Regions from separate parts of the Mesorhizobium sp. B2-5-11 genome, predicted to be linked through region 1. Evidence: riboswitches for the same ligand, from Rfam matches in the RefSeq annotation. Region 1 holds a riboswitch; the other holds the start of a gene.
What was found. A riboswitch is a leader RNA that binds a small molecule or an ion and turns the genes downstream of it on or off. The one in region 1 is predicted to bind cobalamin.
Positions count from the first base shown of each region.

Region 2: another riboswitch for cobalamin. It lies ahead of FJ490_RS12035 (DUF1636 family protein); the one in region 1 lies ahead of bluB (5,6-dimethylbenzimidazole synthase).

Region 1 covers NZ_VFUK01000001.1:299,762-306,922, reverse strand. The annotation lists gene FJ490_RS01480 (GFA family protein) at 27-428, shown strand; gene FJ490_RS01475 (hypothetical protein) at 454-747, opposite strand; gene dxs (1-deoxy-D-xylulose-5-phosphate synthase) at 897-2,834, opposite strand; gene FJ490_RS01465 (pirin family protein) at 2,912-3,832, opposite strand; gene FJ490_RS01460 (DUF2277 domain-containing protein) at 3,873-4,139, opposite strand; gene FJ490_RS01455 (exodeoxyribonuclease VII small subunit) at 4,236-4,487, opposite strand; gene FJ490_RS01450 (histone deacetylase family protein) at 4,491-5,417, opposite strand; cobalamin riboswitch at 5,539-5,719, shown strand; gene bluB (5,6-dimethylbenzimidazole synthase) at 5,768-6,520, shown strand; gene FJ490_RS01440 (TetR/AcrR family transcriptional regulator) at 6,562-7,161, opposite strand, start outside.
Region 2 covers NZ_VFUK01000003.1:217,036-224,196, reverse strand. The annotation lists gene FJ490_RS12065 (NADH-quinone oxidoreductase subunit E) at 1-1,247, opposite strand, end outside; gene FJ490_RS12060 (NADH-quinone oxidoreductase subunit D) at 1,248-2,438, opposite strand; gene FJ490_RS12055 (NADH-quinone oxidoreductase subunit C) at 2,438-3,040, opposite strand; gene FJ490_RS12050 (NADH-quinone oxidoreductase subunit B) at 3,045-3,626, opposite strand; gene FJ490_RS12045 (NADH-quinone oxidoreductase subunit A) at 3,617-3,982, opposite strand; gene FJ490_RS12040 (winged helix-turn-helix domain-containing protein) at 4,316-5,515, shown strand; cobalamin riboswitch at 5,545-5,749, shown strand; gene FJ490_RS12035 (DUF1636 family protein) at 5,787-6,233, shown strand; gene cobW (cobalamin biosynthesis protein CobW) at 6,236-7,161, shown strand, end outside.

The DNA of each region.
Region 1 (7,161 bases):
TTGCTGCCGAAGGCGAAGGAGGACGGATGCTTACGGGAACCTGCCATTGCGGTGCGGCCCACTGGACCTTGAAGGGCGATCCCGGGCCGATCACCGCTTGCAACTGCACGCTGTGCCGACGTTACGGCACGCTCTGGGCCTACGACTTTGTCGATGAACGTATCCGCGTCGTGGGGCCGATAAAAAGCTATAAACGTGCCGGCAAGGCCGAACCCATGCTCGAGATCCTGTTCTGCCCGACATGTGCGTGCGTGCTTGCCTGGCGCGGTTTGCGCCCAGCCGAGTCCGGCCGCACGCGGATCGCCGTCAATGTAAGGCTTGCGCCGCCGGAAGCCGTGGCCGACCTGCCGATCGACCATTTCGACGGTCTCGAGACCTACGACGATCTGCCGCGCGATGGCCGCTGCGTGCGCGACATGTGGTTTTGATTTGGGTGGTTTGATTTGGGCGAGATCAGAAGATGGTGCGGGGAGCCTGCCGTTCGACGGCGGGAGACAGGCCGTCATCCCGATCGCGGGCAACTTCCCTGCGCGGGCGCTCGACTGGCGCGGCGGATGCCGATGCGGCGTCCGGCGGGACAATAAGCTGCGGCAGCTGCTTGTAGGAGAAGCCGCCCCTGATATGCCCCATCCTGCTGGCGACTATATCCGCGGCCGCCTTCTCGAGATTGCGGTCGTAGCGCGTTCCGGCGATGGCCGGCGCTGCGATGGCGGTCAGGATCGCCATACCGCATAGAAGCGTCTTCACTTTTGTTGTCTCCCTGCCTGGCCAGAACCTAGCAGCGTGCCGTTGAAAAACGGGCAAGAGACACGGTAAGCAAAACGCCAAACAGCAATGTCAACAATGCGTTACGACATCGAGCCGGCAAACCGATTCAAAACGCTTGATGTGTCGAGTCAGGCGCGCTGGGCGTGGGCCGCCTGCCCGAGGGCGGTGAAAACCGTATGGACGATGCCGGCGGCATCGAGACCGGCATCGGCATACATCTTTTCCGGCTTGGCGTGGTCGGCAAACATGTCCGGCAGCACAAGCGGGCGCACTTTCAGGCCGCTTTCCAGCAGGCCCTCATGGGCGAGGAACTGCAAAACGTGACTGGCGAAGCCGCCGATGGCGCCCTCCTCCACCGTGACCAGAACCTCGTGCGAGCGGGCCAGCCGCCGGATCAGATCCTCGTCGAGCGGCTTCGCGAAGCGCGCATCGGCGACGGTGGTCGAAAGCCCGGCCGCGCCCAGTTCCTCGGCCGCGACCAAGCAATCCTGCAAGCGCGTGCCGAAGGACAGGAGCGCCACCTTGCTGCCTTCCCTGACGATGCGGCCCTTGCCGATTTCGAGCACCGAGCCGCGATCGGGCATCTCGACGCCGACGCCATTGCCGCGCGGATAGCGGAAGGCGATCGGGCCGTCATCGTAGGTTGCCGCCGTGCGCACCATGTGGCGCAGTTCCGCCTCGTCGGCCGCCGCCATGACGACGAAGCCCGGCAGGGAGGCAAGGAAGGTGGTGTCGAAGGCGCCGCAATGAGTGGCGCCGTCGGCGCCGACGAAGCCGGCGCGATCGATCGGGAAGCGCACCGGCAATTTCTGGATCGCCACGTCGTGCACGACCTGGTCGTAGGCACGTTGCAAGAAGGTCGAATAGATCGCCGCGAACGGCTTGTAGCCTTCGGTAGCGAGGCCGGCCGCGAACGTCACCGCATGCTGCTCGGCGATGCCTACATCGAAGGTCCTGGCCGGGAACACTTCGCCGAACAGGTCAAGCCCGGTGCCGCCCGGCATGGCGGCGGTGACGGCGACGATGCGCTCGTCCTCCTGGGCCTCCCGGATCAGGCTTTCGGCGAACACCTTGGTGTAGGCCGGCGCGTTGGCCGGAGCCTTGGCCTGCGCGCCGGTGATCACGTCGAACTTGTTGACGCCGTGATATTTGTCGGCCGCGGCCTCCGCCGGCGCGTAGCCCTTGCCCTTCTGGGTGACGACATGGATCAGCACCGGGCCCTTCCCATTGTCACGGACATTTTTCAGCACCGGGATCAGATGGTCCAGATTATGACCGTCGATCGGGCCGATATGGTAGAAGCCGAGCTCCTCGAACAGCGTGCCGCCGGTCACGTAGCCGCGCGCGTGCTCGACGGCCCTGGTGATGGCACGGTCGGCGCGCTTGCCGAGATACGAGGTCAGTTTCTTGCCGAAGTCGCGCAGGCCGACATAGGCCTTGCCAGAGGCCAGGCGCGCCAGATAGGCGCTCATGGCGCCGGTCGGCGGGGCGATCGACATGTCGTTGTCGTTGAGAATGACGATCAGGCGGGCATCGAGCGCACCGGCATTGTTCATCGCCTCGTAGGCCATGCCGGCCGACATGGCGCCGTCGCCGATGACGGCGATGACATTGTTGCGGCCGCCAGCAAGATCGCGGGCCGCCGCCATGCCCAGGCCCGCCGATATCGACGTCGAGGAGTGGGCGGCGCCAAACGGATCGTATTCGCTCTCGGTGCGGCGGGTGAAGCCGGAGAGGCCGCCCTCCTGGCGCAAGGTGCGGATGCGATCGCGGCGCCCGGTCAGGATCTTGTGCGGATAGGCCTGGTGGCCAACATCCCAGATCAGCCGGTCATCGGGTGTGTTGAAGACATAGTGCAGCGCCACGGTCAGTTCGACAACGCCAAGCCCGGCGCCGAGATGACCGCCGGTGCGCGACACCGCGTCGATCAGTTCGAGGCGAAGCTCCGATGCCAGTTGCGGCAATTCGCTTTCGGAAAGCGTGCGCAGCTCGGCCGGGATGCGGACCTTGTCGAGAAGCGGCGTATGCGGCGTTGCGTTCACGGGTAGGCCCAGGCTTCTGTTCATGCGCGGGATAGGCCGCCGTCAGGCGAAAGTAAATGCCTGTCAAATGACGCGGAAGGCCGGCTCCCTCATCGATTTTCTCAGCCTTCCGGCAGTGGAATGAACTCTTTCTCGTCGCCGGGAACGATGTCGAAGCGGCCGGTCTTCCATTCTTGCTTGGCCTGCTCGATGCGCGCCTTGGAGGACGAGACGAAATTCCACCAGATGTAGCGCTTCGAGCCCAGCGAGGCGCCGCCGAACAGCATGAAATGGGCACCGGCCTGTGAGGATACGACGATCTCGTCGCCGGGCCGGAACACCAGCAGCCGTTCGGCCGGAAACACGTCGCCGGAAATCGAGACCTCGCCTTCCAGCGTGTAGATGGCGCGTTCTTCCGCGTCGGCCGGGATTTTGACGCTGGCGCCCGGCGCCAGCCTGAGGTCGGCGTAGAGCGTCTCGGAATCGGCCCGCACCGGGGAACGCAGCCCCTGGAAATCGCCGATGACGATGCGGCCACTGACGCCTTCCGCGTCGATGTCGGGAAGCCGCGCGACAGCGGTGTTCTCGAACACCGGCGCCACTTCCTCCTTGCCGTCCGGCAGCGCCAGCCATGTCTGCAGGCCCGAGACCGACATCGGCGCGCCGCGCAGTTCTTCCGGCGTGCGCTCCGAATGGACGATGCCGCGGCCGGCGGTCATCAGGTTCACGTCACCCGGCTCGATCACCATTTCGGTGCCGAGCGAATCGCGATGCCTGATCCTGCCATCGAACAGGTAGGTGACCGTCGACAGACCGATATGCGGATGCGGCCGGACGTCGAGCGCCTGACCGGCGTGCAGGATGGCAGGCCCCATGCGGTCGAAGAAGATGAAGGGACCGACCAGCCGCCTTTTGGCGGTCGGCAAGGCACGGCGAACCTGAAAACCGCCAATATCCTTGGCGTTCGGAATGACCATCAATTCGATCTGGTCGCTGGCAAAGGCGTCGCCTATTTCGGGGTCCTTCCCGGGGAAGAAGCTCATGAACTCTCCTTGTCAGCGGCCGATGGCTGCTTTGGGCAGATCAGGCAAAGCGGATCGCCGCCTTCGCCCGCAGCTTGGCCGCAACCTCCTCGCGATTGCGCGGATGCTGGTTGGTTTCAAGCGAATCGAGAAGCTCGCGCGCCGACGCCGCGATGGCCTCGACGGCATGGTCGAAGGCGTGCTGGTTCTGCTTCGAGGGCCGCGTCGTTCCGCTCAGCTTGCGGACGAACTGAAGGGCTGCATCGCGCACCTCGTCATCGGTTGCCGGCGGATCAAAATTGAACAGGGTCTTGATGTTTCTGCACATCGCTTCCGTATCTCCTCTTGTCCTGGAGCCGTTTCAATCGGGATGCGTTCTATCCTCAATCATGATCGTGTCAAAAACCGGTAACGGCTGCGTGCCTCAATCCGCGTCCAGCGGCTCCGTCCCGACCGGCTTGCCGTCGCGGGACAGCCTGATCTTCTCCACCTTGTCCTCGGCTGCCTTGAGCAAGCGGTCGCAATGCACCTTCAGCGCCTCGCCGCGCTCGTAGATCCTGATCGACTGGTCGAGCGGCACATCGCCACGCTCCAGATCATCGACGATCTTCTCCAGCGCGTCGAGAGCCTGTTCGAAGCTCATCGCCTTGACGTCTTCGTTGGTTTCACCAGCCATCATTCATCCTTTCATCAGTCGCCCGACATGGGCGGCAACCGAAAATGCCAATCCTTGCAGATCGTAGCCGCCCTCGAGCAGGCTGACGAGCCGGTTGCCGCTGTGGCGCGCCGCGCGCTGCATGAGCTGGCCGGTCGCCCAGTCGAAATCATCCTCGGTCAGGTTGATCTCGGCCAGCGGGTCGCGATGATGCGCGTCGAAGCCGGCCGAAATGATGATCAGGTCGGGTGCAAAATTGTCGAGCGAGGGCAGCACGCGCGACAGGAAGGCATCGCGGAACGCCTCGCTGCCGGTTTGCGGCGCAAGCGGCGCGTTAACGATGTTGCCGGCGCCGGTTTCGTTCTTTGCTCCGGTGCCGGGGTAGAGCGGCATCTGGTGGGTCGAACAGTAAAGCACGGACGGATCGTCCCAGAAAATATCCTGCGTGCCGTTGCCGTGATGCACGTCCCAATCGACGATGGCGACACGTTCGATATCGTGTTTGCGCTGTGCATAACGTGCGGCGATGGCCGCCGTGTTGAACAGGCAGAAGCCCATCGCCGTCGCTTTCTCCGCATGATGGCCGGGCGGCCGGGCGGCGACGAAAACGTTGTCTGCCCTGCCGGCAAAGACGTCGTCGACGGCGGCGTTGGCGGCGCCGATCGCGGTGATCGCCGCTTGCCAGCTCTTCGGGCTGGCCGTTGTGTCGGCATCGATGCGGGCGATGCCCGTCTCGGGAATGGCGGCGCGTACCCGCTCGACGAAATCCTCGGGATGCGCATAGAGAATGGTGGCCTCGTCGCCTTGTGGCGCCTCGAGGCGGTCGAGCGCGGCAAAAGCCTCCTCGTCAAGCACACGCTCGATGGCGCGCAAGCGGTCCGGCCGCTCCGGATGGCCGGGCGGCGTGATGTGCTCAAGGAAGATCGGATGGGTGTAGAGACGAGTGGCCATGCCCCCTATCTAGTGCCCCGGCGCGGCGATGGCCATGCGTTGCGGCCTGATGGCTGGGGAAAATCGCGCCTGCGTCCATTCGCGTCGCCGCGGGGATTGGCGGCGCAGGGGCTTCGTCGTAAAGTCCCGGCCACTGCCTGGTGCCCGCCACGAGCGGGAGAATCGGGAACACGGTTTGATACCGTGGCGTGCCCAACGCTGTAAGGGGGACCGCGCCGGTAAATGCCACTGTCGATGACGGGAAGGCGCCGGATGCGGGTTGATCCCGAGCCAGAAGACCGGCCTGGCAGGCATCGTCATCCGCATGGTCAGGCGGACGGCAGTTGATTGCAATCGCAAGGGGACAAGCGATGCCGGACAATATGACCATCCCCGTGGGTGACGGATTCGACCAGATGGCGCGCGATGCGGTCTACCGCGCCATGTTCACGCGGCGCGATGTTCGCAGCCATTTTACATCAGAGGCCGTCGACGACGAGGTCTTGGCGCGGCTGCTGCTTGCCGCCCATCACGCGCCATCGGTCGGCTTCATGCAGCCATGGAATTTCATCGTCATTCGTGGCACCGAACGACGGGAACAGGTGCGCGACCTGTTCCTCGCGGCGCGCGAGCAGGAATTGCCGGCGATCGAGGAAGAGCGGCGGGCGCTCTACCGCAAGCTCAAGCTGGAAGGCATCTGCGAAAGCGCGCTCAATATCTGTATCACCTGCGACCGCCGACGCTCACAGGGTTCGCCGCTGGGACGCTGGCACAATCCCGAGATGGATCTCTACAGCACGGTCTGCGCGGTGCAGAATTTCTGGCTGGCGGCGCGCGCCGAAGGCGTCGGCGTTGGCTGGGTCAGCATTATCGAGGCGCAGGCGTTGAAAGGCCTTCTGTCGATTCCCGAGCATGTGACGCCGGTGGCCTATCTCTGTGTCGGCCGTGTCTCGGAGTTCGCGCCGAAACCGGACCTCGAAACACATGGCTGGGGGCGGCGGCTGCCGCTGCCCGAGCTGATCATGAGCGAGACGTTTTGCGGACAGGGCGAAGTTCCGCTCAAATCAACGATCGCACGCCTCAAGGCGGCAACATGCGAAAAGTCTGACAAACCCTTGATTTGACGATACGGCATGCGCAGCGCGCTGCCGGCGGCCTGCCGTCGTCAGGCGGCTCCGGCATCCTTCCTCAACAATCCTTCGAGCAGTTGCTTGAATGCCGCCACCACGGTCTTCGACGTCGCTTCCGGGTCGTTCGAATTGGCGATCCGCTGCGCCGCCTGGCTGCTCGCCCCGTTGATCAGCCGTGCCGCGGTCTCGGGGTCTACGCCCGGGACAACCACCCCGTCGCCCTGCAGCGTCGTCAGGTGATCGGTCATCGACGCGACGCAGGCATTGGCGTTCGGCCATTGCGCGGGATCCCCCAGCACGGCCGGACCGTCCCGAAACATGATGCGCTGGATTTCCGGCTCCAGCGCCATTTCGATGTAGCTCGTGCATTCGTCGACGAAGCTTTGCCAGCGGGTCGGTGCTTTCGCTGCAACCTCATTCACCCGTGCCGCCATCTCGGCGTCTATCTCGGCGATAACCGCCTGCAAAAGCCCCTTCTTGTCCCCGAAATGATGATAGAGCGCACCGCGCGTCAGCCCTGCCGATGCGGTGAAATCATCCATCGATGCCTCGGCATAACCGATCGTTCCGAACGCATGCCGGGCCGCGGCAATCAATTTGGCGCGCGTTTCGGCGATCATTTCCCTGCGGGGCTT
Region 2 (7,161 bases), on a different contig from region 1:
TATTCGGCGACGCCGCCCTTGGCGAGCGCCTTGGCCTGCTTGACCCAGTCGTCTCGCTCGATGCGGCCGCGGAAGGAGAGATAGCTGTCCACCCACTCCCGTTCGGCCTTCTTCCAAGACGCAACCTGGGCGAAGGTGAAGATACCGAGCGAATGCAGGATGCTCTCGGTCCTCGGGCCGACGCCGGAGATCAGCTTGAGATCGTCGACCAGCGCCGGCCTGGCGATGCCGGCCGGCCGGTTCTTGTCTTCCAACGAAGGCTTGGCCGCTTTGGCGGGAAGCTTGGTTTCCGGCGACTTGAACGCGGAAGCCGGCTCAGCCTTGTTCAGGGGGCCGCTGCGCGGCTTCAAAACTTTCTCGACCTCGGGCGCCGCCTTGTTGGCGTTTGTCGCCGAGTGGCGGGGAGCCGCGACGCTCGCCGCTTTTTCCGTTGCCGACGCGACCTTGGCCGGCGACGGCGTTTTCAGCGCCGGGCTGGTTTCAGCCGCATCGGTTTTCGGCTTGCTGGCATTGGACGGCGCGACAGGGGTGGCGGCCGGCGTTGGCACCGGCGCCGCGATGATCGCGTCGGGTGCCGCCTTGGCGGCCTTGGCGGCTTCCCTGGCCTCCCTGTCACGGGTCGACTTGAGGATCGCCTTCTCGCTTTTCAGCGTCGTGAGGCCGGCGGCCGGCTCCGAGCCGGTGCGGCCGTTCTGCGGCCCCGGCGTCACCGAGGCCCCCTTGCCCGCATCGTAGAGATCAATGATTTCGGCCAGCCGTTCCGGCGTCAGGTCTTCGAACGTGTCCTTGAAGATCATGACCATCGGCGCGTTGACGCAGGCGCCGAGGCATTCGACCTCTTCCCACGACAGCGTTCCCTTGTCGTTGGTGTGGAACTGGTCATGGTGGATCTTGGAGCGGCACACGTCCATCAGCGCTTCCGAGCCGCGCAGCATGCAGGGCGTGGTGCCGCAAACCTGGATGTGCGCCCGCGTGCCGACAGGATTCAGCTGGTACTGCGTGTAGAAGGTCGCGACCTCGAGCCCGCGGATGCGCGGCATGCCGAGCATGTCCGAAATCGTCTCGATCGCCGCCTTGGTGACCCAGCCTTCCTGCTCCTGCGCCAGCATCAGCAGTGGAATGATCGCAGACTGTTCCCGGCCCTTCGGGTACTTCTTGATCCATTGCTTGGCCGCGGCCGCGTTCGCCCGGTTGAAGGCGAAGGATGCTGGCTGGACGCTGGCTTCTGCGAGACGACGGACTGACATTTAGCGATCGACCTCACCAAACACGATGTCGAGGGAGCCGAGGACGGCGGTGACGTCGGCCAGCATGTGACCGCGGCACAGGAAATCCATGGCCTGGAGATGCGCGAAACCGGGCGCGCGCAGCTTGCAGCGATAAGGCTTGTTGGTGCCGTCGGAGACCAGATAGACGCCGAACTCGCCCTTGGGCGCCTCGACCGCCGCATAGACCTCGCCGGCCGGCACGCGGTAGCCCTCGGTGTAGAGCTTGAAGTGGTGGATCAGCGCTTCCATCGAGCGCTTCATCGCCTGGCGCTTTGGCGGCACGACCTTGCCGTCGAGGTTCGACACCGGCCCGGCGCTTTCCTTGCCGAGCAGGAGATCGATGCACTGGCGCATGATCTTCGCCGACTGGCGCATCTCTTCCATGCGCACGAGGTAACGGTCGAAACAGTCGCCGTTCTTGCCGATCGGAATATCGAAATCGAGCTCCGAATAGCATTCATAGGGCTGCGATCTGCGCAGGTCCCAGGCAGCGCCCGAGCCACGCACCATGACGCCGGAAAAGCCCCAGGCCCAGGCGTCGGCCAGCGAAACCGTGCCGATATCGACATTGCGCTGCTTGAAGATGCGATTGCCGGTCAGCAACTGATCGAGGTCGTCGATCGACTTCAGGAACGGATCGATCCACTTGCCGATGTCCTCGAGCAGCTTCTGCGGCAGGTCCTGGTGAACGCCGCCCGGACGGAAATAGGCGGCATGCATGCGCGAACCCGAGGCGCGCTCATAGAACACCATCAGCTTTTCGCGCTCGACGAAGCCCCACAGAGGCGGCGTCAGCGCGCCGACGTCCAGCGCCTGCGTCGTCACATTGAGGATGTGCGACATGATGCGGCCGATCTCGCAGTAGAGCACGCGGATCAGCTGACCGCGCTTCGGCACCTCGATGCCGAGCAGGCGCTCGGCGGCCAGTGCGAAGGCATGCTCCTGGTTCATCGGCGCGCAATAGTCGAGCCGGTCGAGATAAGGCACTGCCTGCAGGTAGGTTTTGTGCTCGATCAGCTTTTCGGTGCCGCGATGCAAGAGCCCGATATGCGGATCGACACGATCGACCACTTCGCCGTCCAACTCCAGAACCAATCTCAAAACACCATGCGCGGCAGGGTGTTGCGGTCCGAAGTTGATGTTAAAATTGCGGACGGAGGTTTCAGCCATTACTGCTTTGCCTTCTCATCCCCTGGCAGCACGTAATCGGTGCCTTCCCATGGGGACAGAAAATCGAAATTGCGGAATTCCTGCTTCAGTTCCACCGGCTCGTAGATGACGCGCTTGGCTTCGTCGTCGTAACGCACCTCGACGAAGCCGGTCAGCGGGAAATCCTTGCGCAGCGGGTGACCGTCGAAACCGTAATCGGTGAGAATGCGCCGCAGATCGGGGTGACCCGAAAACAGCACGCCATAGAGATCGTAGGTCTCGCGCTCGAACCAGTCGGCGCCGGGATAGACGCCGGTGATCGACGGCACCATCGTCTCCTCGTCGGCCTGCACCTTGATGCGGATACGCACGTTCTGCTTCGGCGACAACAGGTGATAGACGACGTCGAAGCGCTTGGCCCGCGACGGATAATCGGCGCCGCAGACATCGATGACCGAGATGAATTGGCAGCGCGGATCGTCACGCAGGAAAGTCACCACTTCGATCAGATCGCGCGGTTCGACATGGATGGTGAGTTCGCCATAGGCGAACACTGCTTCATTGACGCGGCCAATCAATTTTTCGCCGAGATAGGTCGACAGTTCGCTCAGGGATGCGGCCATGGATTTACCGTTCGATCGTGCCGGTGCGGCGGATCTTCTTCTGCAGCAGAAGAATGCCATAGAGCAGCGCTTCGGCGCTCGGCGGACAGCCGGGCACATAGATGTCGACCGGCACGATGCGGTCGCAGCCGCGCACCACCGAATAGGAATAGTGGTAATAGCCGCCGCCATTGGCGCAGGAGCCCATCGAGATGACGTAGCGCGGCTCCGGCATCTGGTCGTACACCTTGCGCAGCGCCGGGGCCATCTTGTTGGTCAGCGTGCCGGCAACGATCATGATGTCGGACTGGCGCGGAGACGCGCGAGGAGCAACACCGAACCGCTCCGAATCGTAACGCGGCATCGAGGTGTGGATCATCTCGACGGCGCAGCAGGCGAGGCCGAAGGTCATGAACATCAGCGAGCCGCTGCGCGCCCAGGTGATCAGCGCCTCGGTCGAGGTGACGAGAAAGCCCTTGTCGGCGAGTTCGTTGTTGATTTCGAGGAAGAACGGATCATCGGACCCAACCGGCCTGCCGGTATTGGGATCGATCAGACCCTTGGGCTTCGGCGCGACGAGCGTGCCGGAACTGTCGCTCAATCCCATTCGAGCGCTCCTTTTTTCCATTCATAGGCAAAGCCGATGGTCAGCACCGCCAAAAACACCATCATCGACCAGAAACCGAGCATGCCGATTTTCGAGAACGACACCGCCCACGGAAACAGGAAGGCCACTTCCAGGTCGAAGATGATGAACAGGATCGACACCAGGTAGAAGCGGATGTCGAACTTCATACGGGCGTCATCGAACGAGTTGAACCCGCATTCGTAGGCGGAAAGCTTTTCCGGGTCGGGATTGCGGTAGGCCACCAGGAACGGCGCCACGATAAGCGCGACGCCGACAGCCGCCGCCACTGCGATAAACAGGACGATGGGCAGGTACGAACTGAGAAGTGCGTTCATGCTGCGGCTTTCCGTTGGCGCCAATCCATTTTGATTACAGCACCAGACCCCATTTCGGAAGCGTGACAGTTTAACCGCTGAACCGTTTTAAGGGGCCTTTGCTGCAACGCGGCGAGGGTTAGCGCAGCGCTTCCGGCGAAGCAAGTCAAACCTTGTTCAAAACACTGGCCTGGACGGCATAAGGGAAGAAACTGGTCCGATCCGCTCCTGTCTGATTTCCTTCGCTTTTTACTCCACTTTTCTCTCCTGACAGAGTTGCCGCCAAAACCCTGCTAGCATGGCCGGAATCAACTGTCCGAACGACGCTCAACAAGCCATCAGAGTCGCATCCGAATGAAGGAAAAGATCTCGCTTGCCACGGCCCGGCGCATCGCGCTCGCCGCCCAAGGGTTCACTGATCCCCGCCCCGCCGGCACGCCCGACCGACGCCACTTCGCCCGCGTGCTCTCGCGCACCGGCCTGCTGCAGATCGATTCCGTCAGCGCGGTGGTGCGCGCTCACTACATGCCGCTCTACTCGCGCCTTGGCCCCTACCCGTTCGCCTTGCTCGACAACGCCGCCGTCACGCGCAAGCGCACGGTTTTCGAATACTGGGCGCACGAGGCTTCCTTCCTGCCGGTCGAGACCTATCCCCTGATGCGTTGGCGCATGCAGCGCGCCGAGCGTGGCGATGAAATGTATCTGGGTCTCGCCAAATGGGGCCGCGAGCACGCCGCCTATATCGAAGAGATCTACCGCGAGGTCGCGGAGCGCGGCCCGATCGCCGCCTCCGCGCTCGAAGGCCAGAAAGGGTCCGGCGGCTGGTGGGGCTGGAGCCACGCCAAGCATGCCTTCGAATGGCTGTTCTGGGCAGGACGCATCACCACCGCGCACCGCCGTGGCTTCGAACGCTTCTACGATCTGCCCGAGCGCGTGCTGCCGCAGGCGATCCTCGATCTGCCGGTGCCGTCAGCCGAGGACGCGCATCGGGAATTGCTGCGGATATCCGCCCGCGCTCATGGCGTCGCGACAGCAAGCGACCTGCGCGACTATTTCCGCCTGTCGCCGGCCGACATGAAGGGCCGGCTGGAGGAGCTGGTTGAAACAGGCGAGCTGGTGCCGGTGCGTGTCGAGGGCTGGAACAAACCGGCTTACCTCCATAAGGAGGCTCGTATTCCACGAAAAATCGAGGCCCGCGCCTTGCTGGCGCCGTTCGATCCGGTCGTTTTCGAGCGCTCGCGCACGGAGCGGCTGTTCGATTTCCACTACCGCATAGAAATCTACACCCCTGCCGAAAAACGGCAATACGGCTATTACGTCCTGCCGTTCCTGCTCGGCGACAGGATCGTGGCGCGCGTCGACCTCAAGGCCGACCGGCCGGCCAGCGTGCTACGCGTCCACGCGGCCTATGCCGAGCCCGGCGCGCCGCCTGAAACCGCCGCGCAACTCTTCCAGGAATTGACGCAGATGCAGGGCTGGCTCGGCCTCGAACGGATCGAGGTTACGCCCGCCGGCGACCTTGGGCAGCCGCTCGCCGACATTGCCGTGTCGTAGACGCGCGTTGACACCGCCGCCTGCAAGAGCCTAAATCCATTCCAGACGGTCTCCTCTCGGCAAAGGGAGGAGCCAAGAGGGAATGCGGTGCGAAATTTCGATTTCAAATCCGCGGCTGTCCCCGCAACTGTAAGCGACGAGCCAAGGCCGAAAACCACTGGGACGGTCCCGGGAAGGCGGCACGAAGGCGATGACCCGCGAGCCAGGAGACCTGCCGTCTGAGACATAAGAATCCGATCGCCCGGCGGGTTTTCCGGGCAAGGAGCCCAATTTGGAACGCGACAGCAGTTTCCCGGCTGAAACAGCGGACATTTTGTCTGGCGATAGCGACTTGTCTGGCGATAGCGACGCCTTGGCCGGCGTCACTGTCATCATCTGCGCTTCCTGCCGCGACGAGACCGGTTCCGATGCCCATCCCCGCGCCGGCGAAGTTTTGGCTCAAGATACGCGCCAAGCCGCAACGGCCGACAATGTCCGTGTCCGCACCGTCGAATGCCTCGGCAACTGCAAGCGCCGTCTCAGTGCCGCGATTCTTCGCGACGGCTGCTGGAGTTATGTCTTCGGCGACCTGAACATCGCCAGCGGCGCCGATCTCGTCACCGGCGCGAAACTCTTCGCCGCTTCGACCAACGGCCTCATTCCGTGGCGTGGTCGCCCGGATTCCCTCAAGCGCGGCCTCGTCGCCCGCATTCCTCCCCTCGACATGCTGAAGGACTGATCATGACCGCCGCAGTTTCCGCCGCCACTCTCTCCCGCGTCCCCTGTACCGTGGTCACCGGCTTCCTGGGTGCCGGCAAGACCACGCTGGTCCGCCATCTCCTGGAGAACGCGGGCGGCAAGCGGATCGCCATCATCGTCAACGAATTCGGCGACATCGGAATCGACGGCGAGATCCTCAAGGGCTGCGGCATCGACACCTGCCCGGAGGAAAACATCGTCGAACTGGCCAATGGCTGCATCTGCTGCACCGTCGCCGACGATTTCGTCCCGGCGCTCGACCAGATCCTGTCGCTGACGCCGAAGGTCGACCACATCCTGATCGAGACCTCAGGCTTGGCTCTGCCCAAGCCGCTGGTCCAGGCCTTCCAGTGGCCGACAGTGAAGAGCCGGGTGACAGTCGACGGCGTAATCGCCGTGGTCGACGGTCCGGCATTGGCCGAGGGGCGCGTCGCCAACGACATGGACGCCCTGCAGGCGCAACGCGCGCAGGACCAGACACTGGACCACGACGACCCCGTCGAGGAGGTGTTCGAGGACCAGATCGCCTGCGCCGACCTCATCATCCTGTCGAAGAGCGACCTGATGGATGCCGCAGGTTCGGCTCGCGCCAACGCCATCATTGGCGAACACTCCGCCCGCGCCGTGAAGGTCGTGCCGACGGCTCATGGCAAGGTCGATCCGTCCGTGCTGCTCGGGCTAGGCCTCGCCGTCGAGGACGACATCGAGAACCGCAAGTCCCATCATGACGGCGCCTTCGACCACGAGCACGACGACTTCGATACGTTCATCGTCGACATCCCCTCGATCGCCAACCCGGACGACCTGGCAAAGCGCGTCGCGACCGCCGCCGAACAGGAGAACGTGCTGCGGGTGAAAGGCTTCGTCGAGGTCGGCGGCAAGCCGATGCGGCTGTTGCTGCAGGCGGT